Linked DNA regions of Methylosinus sp. H3A. The protein of the gene in region 1 interacts with the protein of each later gene in a pairwise test. Links are inferred from orthologs where the notes say so. Each region holds a gene or a part of one and is shown on either strand. Other genes may lie near its edges. The genes, in order: lon and rplI.

What was found.
Region 2: the proteins of lon (region 1) and rplI interact in binary tests that used the Escherichia coli proteins (3 or more experiments, as listed by UniProt). The link is inferred for Methylosinus sp. H3A from one-to-one orthologs.

What each region holds. Positions count from the first base shown.
Region 1 is NZ_JADNQW010000005.1:456,431-459,787, forward strand. Bases 133-3,175 are described here. They hold lon (endopeptidase La), read right to left. Parts: upstream 2,846-3,175; coding sequence 419-2,845; downstream 133-418. Other genes in these bases: IY145_RS05250 (HU family DNA-binding protein), read right to left, coding at 133-133; clpX (ATP-dependent Clp protease ATP-binding subunit ClpX), read right to left, coding at 3,135-3,175. Outside these bases: more of IY145_RS05250, read right to left, coding at 1-132; more of clpX, read right to left, coding at 3,176-3,357.
Region 2 is NZ_JADNQW010000005.1:3,718,993-3,722,294, forward strand. Bases 123-3,110 are described here. They hold rplI (50S ribosomal protein L9), read left to right. Parts: upstream 123-1,327; coding sequence 1,328-1,894; downstream 1,895-3,110. Other genes in these bases: IY145_RS20175 (DUF2232 domain-containing protein), read left to right, coding at 272-1,282; IY145_RS20185 (replicative DNA helicase), read left to right, coding at 2,356-3,110. Outside these bases: IY145_RS20170 (ABC transporter permease), read left to right, coding at 1-107; more of IY145_RS20185, read left to right, coding at 3,111-3,302.

The DNA.
Region 1 (3,357 bases):
GACGCACCTCTTCGCCCTTTTTGAGAGCCAAAGTGATGCCTTCGATCACTGCGTCGATGGCGGCGGCGGCGGCGGCCTTCGAAGTCTCGGTCGCCTCGGCGACATGCTCGACCAGTTCCAATTTATTGACCATGGTCTCATCCCTTCTGCTTCCGCCGGGAGCCGGTCGTCGACACGGGCTGAGCGCCGAAAATCGAGCGGCGTCGAATCGCTGGGACCCGGCACAGGTGAGTGATGTGCCGGAATGTCAGCAAAAGCAAGGGTTAGAAGAAAGCCCGACGCCGGAATCCCTGGAATTCCGGGCGCCCGAGAGCGAGACGATGGGGGAAACGGGCGGAAACCGTGGCTTCGAGCGGCCCGGCCGGAGGGCGGCGGCCCCTCCCCCGCAGCGCAGCCGCGAGGAGAGGGGCCTTAGCCTTCAGTGCGCGCGCACGCCGCTCGCGTCGTCCTCGACGACCTTGGCGGCGATCGGAGGCGCAGGCTCCTCCCAGACGATCGGCGTCGGCTGACGCACGAGCGCATGGGCGAGAACCTCGTCCATGCGCGAGCATGGCACGATCTCGAGACCATTCTTCACCGAGTCCGGAATCTCCGCCAGATCCTTGGCGTTCTCTTCCGGGATCAGCACCTTCTTGAGGCCGCCGCGCAAAGCGGCCAGCAGCTTCTCCTTCAGGCCGCCGATCGGCAGCACACGGCCACGCAGCGTGATCTCGCCGGTCATGGCGATGTCGCGACGAACGGGTATGCCGGTCAGGATCGAGACGATCGTCGTCGCCATGGCCGTGCCGGCCGAGGGGCCATCCTTGGGCGTCGCGCCTTCGGGCACATGCACATGGATGTCGCGGCGGTCGAACAAGGGCGGCTCTATGCCGAAATCGACAGCGCGCGAGCGCACATAGGACGCAGCGGCGGAGATCGACTCCTTCATCACATCCTGAAGATTGCCGGTCACCGTCATCTTGCCCTTGCCGGGCATCATCACACCTTCGATCGTCAGCAGCTCGCCGCCGACGCCGGTGACGGCGAGGCCGGTGACGACGCCCACCTGATCCTCGAGCTCCGCCTCGCCATAGCGATATTTATGGACGCCGAGATAATCGGTGATGTTGTCGTTGGTGACGTGGACCTTCTTGCCCTTCTCCTTGGAGAGCAGAATTTCCTTCACCGCCTTGCGGGCGAGATTGGAGATCTCACGCTCGAGATTGCGAACGCCGGCCTCGCGCGTGTAGCGGCGAACGAGCGTCAGCAAAGCGTCGTCGTCGATCGACCATTCGGCGGCGGCGAGACCATGCTTCTTGACCGCATTGGGGATGAGATGCGCGCGCGCGATCTCGGCCTTCTCGTCCTCCGTATAGCCGGCGATGCGGATGAGCTCCATGCGATCCATCAAGGGCGCAGGAATGTTCAGCGTGTTCGACGTCGTCACGAACATGACATTGGACAGATCGTAGTCGACCTCGAGATAGTGATCGGCGAAGGAGGCGTTCTGCTCCGGATCGAGCACTTCGAGCAGAGCGGAAGACGGATCGCCGCGGAAGTCCATGCCCATCTTGTCGATCTCGTCGAGAAGGAAGAGCGGGTTGGACGTCTTCGCCTTGCGCATCGACTGAATGATCTTGCCGGGCATGGAGCCGATATAGGTGCGCCGATGGCCGCGGATCTCCGCCTCGTCGCGCACGCCGCCGAGCGACATGCGCACGAACTCGCGGCCCGTCGCCTTGGCGATCGACTTGCCGAGCGAGGTCTTGCCGACGCCGGGCGGGCCGACGAGGCACAAGATCGGGCCGGTCAGCTTATTGGCTCGGCTCTGCACGGCGAGATATTCGAGGATGCGCTCCTTGACCTTGTCGAGACCGAAGTGATCGGAGTCGAGAACGGCCTGCGCCTGCTCGAGATCGCGCTTGATCTTCGACTTCTTGCCCCAGGGCAGCGCCAGCACCCAATCGAGATAATTGCGCACCACCGTCGCTTCCGCGGACATGGGCGACATTTGACGCAGCTTCTTGAATTCGGCGACCGCCTTGTCGCGCGCCTCCTTCGAAAGCTTGGTGTTCTTGATGCGCTCCTCGAGCTCGGCGAGATCGTCCTTGCCGTCCTCGTCGCCGAGCTCCTTCTGGATCGCCTTCATCTGCTCGTTGAGATAGTACTCGCGCTGCGTCTTCTCCATCTGGCGCTTGACGCGCGTGCGAATGCGCTTCTCCACCTGCAGCACGGAGATCTCGCTCTCCATCAGAGCGAGGCACTTCTCGAGACGCTTGGCGACCGAGATCGTCTCCAGCACATCCTGCTTCTCGGCGATCTTCACCGAGAGATGCGAGGCGACAGTGTCGGCGAGCTTGGAGAAATCGTCGATTTGCGTGACCGCCGCGGCGATCTCCGGCGAGACTTTCTTGTTGAGCTTCACGTAAGAGTCGAATTCGGCGATGACCGAACGGCCGAGCGCCTCGACTTCGACAGGCTGATCGACCTCGTCGCCGAGCGTCTCGGCGTCCGCCTCGTGATACTCGTCGATGCGCGTATAGTTGCGCACTTTGGCGCGCGCGACGCCCTCGACCAGCACTTTGACCGTGCCGTCGGGAAGCTTCAGCAGCTGAAGAACAGAAGCGAGCGTGCCGATCGAATAGATCGCGTCGGCGGCCGGGTCATCATCGCCGGCGTTCTTTTGCGTCGCGAGCAGAATGAGTCGCTCCGACTTCGTCACCTCTTCCAGAGCGCGGATCGACTTGTCGCGCGCGACGAAGAGCGGAACGATCATATGCGGAAAGACCACTATGTCGCGCAACGGCAGAACCGGATAACTCTCGATCGCGCCGGGAACTATGGAATTGCGCTTTTCGTTCGTCATTTCTTTTTTCCTGTTCCGTTTCGCTCCCCGCCGAAGCGGGGCGAGGCGACGCTCTGACGCAAAGGGACGCTTCTGACGTAAAAGGGACGCTTGCAAGTTCCGGGCCCGACGCTCGGGCGGATAATCCGCCTTCGGTAGAGAGACCCGCTCACGCACGAACGGCGTCGAAGGCGATTACGCAACAAATGGGCCTAGTGGCAGAACGATTCAAGATACTGGAAAAACAGACGCATGCGGCAGGTTGGGCGGGAGCTGCGAAAGAGTTGGCGCTCCCCCGCCCAAAAAAGCGTCAGGCGCTGGCGCCGCTCTTTTCGCTACGCTCGGCGTAGATATAGAGCGGGCGCGCCTTGCCCTCGACAACCTCGGGTCCGATGACGACCTGCTCGACGCCCTCGAGGCCCGGCAGCTCGAACATGGTGTCGAGCAGAATGCCCTCCATGATGGAGCGCAGGCCGCGCGCGCCGGTGTGGCGCTCGATCGCCTTGCGGGCGACGGAAGAGAGCGCCTCGTCC
Region 2 (3,302 bases), 3.3 Mb from region 1 along the record:
TCGCTCTGACGACGCTCGGCGCGCTGGTCTTCGCCGTCGTCCTCGGCCTCGCGGGAAGCTGGCGCGCGCTCGGAGAGAAGCCGGGCCCCGCTCTGCGCCGCCAATAGCGCGGAAAAAGCCCCGACGGCGACGTTTTCGGCCGCCGGAAGCGGCTTTTTCGTCGCGCTGCCCTTGCCGGAAGAGATCGGCCGCCTTAAAAGGCGGGCTTCGCCGGCGTTCAGGGGGCTGGACGCGAGATGATCGTGCTCGCCCTCGAACAAGCGTAGAGCCCATGCCCCAGCTTTTACCCGAACGCAAGAAACTGCCCGTTCCCGACAACGGCGATTTTTCGCTGCCGCAGATCTTCGCCTCGCTCGGCGGAGGGCTCGCGGGCGCGGCCGTGTTCGCGGTCATCACCAAGGGCACTTCGGCGGCGGTTTTGTTCGCCTTTCTCGCGCCATTGCCGATTTTGATCGTCGCGCTGGGCTTCGGCCTTCGCCACGGCGCGACCTCGGCCCTCATCGCGACCGGCCTGCTGTCGATCTGGCCCAATCCGATCTTCGGCCTCGTCTACGCCTTGCTCGTCGGCGTTCCGGCGCTCGCCGCCGCCTATGTCGCAGCCGGAGCGCCCTGGCGCAGGCGCGAGCTCGTGACCGCGCATGTGCCGGCCTGGGCGGTTCTCGCCGCCGGCGGCGTGGTGGCGGCGGCGGTTTCCATCGCGGTCACGATCGCTGCGATTCGTTTCGGCGGCCTCGACGAGGCGCTCAATCCGCTGCGCGCCCGCGCCTTCATGGCGATCGAGGATCTGGTGCGGACGCAAGAGCTCGGCGACAAGCTCGATCCGAGCCAGCTCTCGGCGCTCGTCGTCTTCGCCTTCCCGGCGACTCTCGCCGCGCTGACGCTGCTCAGCCACACGCTCAATCTCTGGGGCGCTGGCCTGCTGGCGCGCGCGTCGGACGCGCTCTCGCGTCCCTGGCCGGACATCGCGCAGGAATTCGTGCTGCCGCGCACGGTCGCCGGGCTGTTCCTCGTCGCAGCCGCCGTGGCCTTCCTCGGCGATCTTCCCGGCGAGATCGGACTTGTTTTCGCCGAGACGCTCGGCCTCGCTCTGGCGATGCAGGGGCTAGCGGTCGTTCACGCCCTGCTGCGCGGGACGCGCGTCGGCGGCGTTTCGCTCATCGTCATCTATATCGTCATCGGCCTGTTCGCTTGGCCGATCGTCCTGTTCACCGTGATCGGCGTCGTCGACGCGGTGTTTTCGTTCCGTAGCCGCAAGCAGGCGGCGCAGGCGCGGCGCGGCTGAGATCGCTGCGGTAAAATTCGAGAGAGACACGAGGAGATAGAACCCATGGTCGATGTCATTCTGCTGGAGCGCGTGGCCAAGCTCGGCCAGATGGGCGACACCGTTCGCGTGCGCGACGGCTATGCGCGCAACTTCCTGCTGGCGCGCGGCAAGGCGCTGCGCGCCACCGAGAACAACAAGAAGCATTTCGAGACGCAGCGCGCCCATATCGAGGCGCACAACCTCACCGCTCGCAAGGAGGCCGAGGCCGTCGCCGAGAAGCTCGAGGGGCAGACCTTCGTCATCATCCGCCAAGCGGGCGAGAGCGGCCATCTCTATGGCTCGGTGGCGACGCGCGACATCTCCGACGCGGCGACCGCGGGCGGCTTCACGCTCAACCGCAGTCAGGTCGATCTGCAACATCCGATCAAGGCGCTCGGCCTGCATAATGTGCCGGTGCATCTGCATCCCGAGATCGAGGTGAAGATCATCGTCAACGTCGCCCGCTCCGCCGAAGAGGCCGAGCGCCAGGCGCGCGGCGAGGCCGCCGCCACCCGCGAGGAGACGACGCTCGACGATCTCGGCCTCGAGGTCGGCGCGGCGCTGGCCGAGGCCGGCGACGTCGAGCTCTGATCGCTCGCGACCGATTCTGCTCAATTTAAAAAAGGCCGGAGGCGCTCGCGTCTCCGGCCTTTTTCATAGGCCGGCGATTCGGCGTGGCGAAATTGCCACACACAATCGATTTTACGTGAGCGCGCCGAAAGATGCGCCGCGCATGTGGAAATGACTCACAAAGACGCCGCTCGCGCATTGGAAGGGCCGCGCGCGATCTTTGCCATTGGCGCCGCTCTCCGCTTCGGGCAATGTCGCGGCCGTTCTCGAGTGCCTGTCGCAACGCGTTCAAGTGCATCGAAGACATCCATCAGAGGCAATCAGGCGAACGGCCGGGCTGAGCGTCCCCGAGATGGGGATGATCTCCTCCCGATCGCCATCCGCGCTCGACCTCCTCTCCCGAGGGGACACGGAGCTCCGGCCTTCTGCGCGATGTCGTCGTCGCTGTGATTACCCCGCTATGTTCCGTTCCCGAGAGAGAAATGCTCGACCAGCCCGCCTATCGCACGCCGCCCCATAATATCGAAGCCGAGCAGGCGCTGCTCGGCGCCATTCTCGTCAACAATGACGCATTCGATCGCGTCTCGGATTTTCTGCGGCCGGACCATTTCTCCGAGGAGCTGCACAGGCGCATCTTCGAGGTTTCCTCGCAGATCATTCGCGCCGGCCGCGTCGCCACCGTCGTGACGCTGAAGACGCATCTCGGCGATGTGGAGCTGCCCGGCGGCGTGACGATGCAGGCCTATCTCGCGCGATTGGCGCGCGAGGCGACGACGATCATCAACGCCGAGGATTATGGCCGCACGATCCATGATCTCTCCGTGCGGCGGGAGCTGATCGTCATCGGCGAGGATATCGTCAACGCCGCCTTCGACGCGGCGGTCGATCAGGCGCCGCGCCTACAGATCGAGGAGGCCGAGCGCAAGCTCTACGCCGTCGCCGAGACCGGCCGCTATGACGGCGGCTTCCAGCGTTTCGCCGAGGCGCTCGCCACCGCCATGGATATGGCGAGCAGCGCCTATCAGCGCGACGGCCACCTCTCCGGCATAGCGACAGGGCTCGTCGATCTCGACGAGAAGATGGGCGGGCTGCAGAAATCCGATCTCATCATCGTCGCCGGCCGTCCCGGCATGGGCAAGACGGCGCTCGCCACCAACATCGCCTTCAACATCGCCAAGGCCTATGTGTCCGAGCAACAGCCGGACGGCTCGGCAAAGACGGTGAATGGCGGCATCGTCGGCTTCTTCTCGCTCGAAATGTCGGCCGAGCAATTGGCGACGCGCGTCATCGCCGAGCAATCCGGCGTGCCCTCCTATAAGATTCGCCGCGGCGACATCAACGAGGATGATTTCCGCCGCATCGCCGAGGCGGCGCGGGAGATGCAGAGCGTCCCCTTCTTCATCGATCAGAGCGGCGGCATCTCCATCGC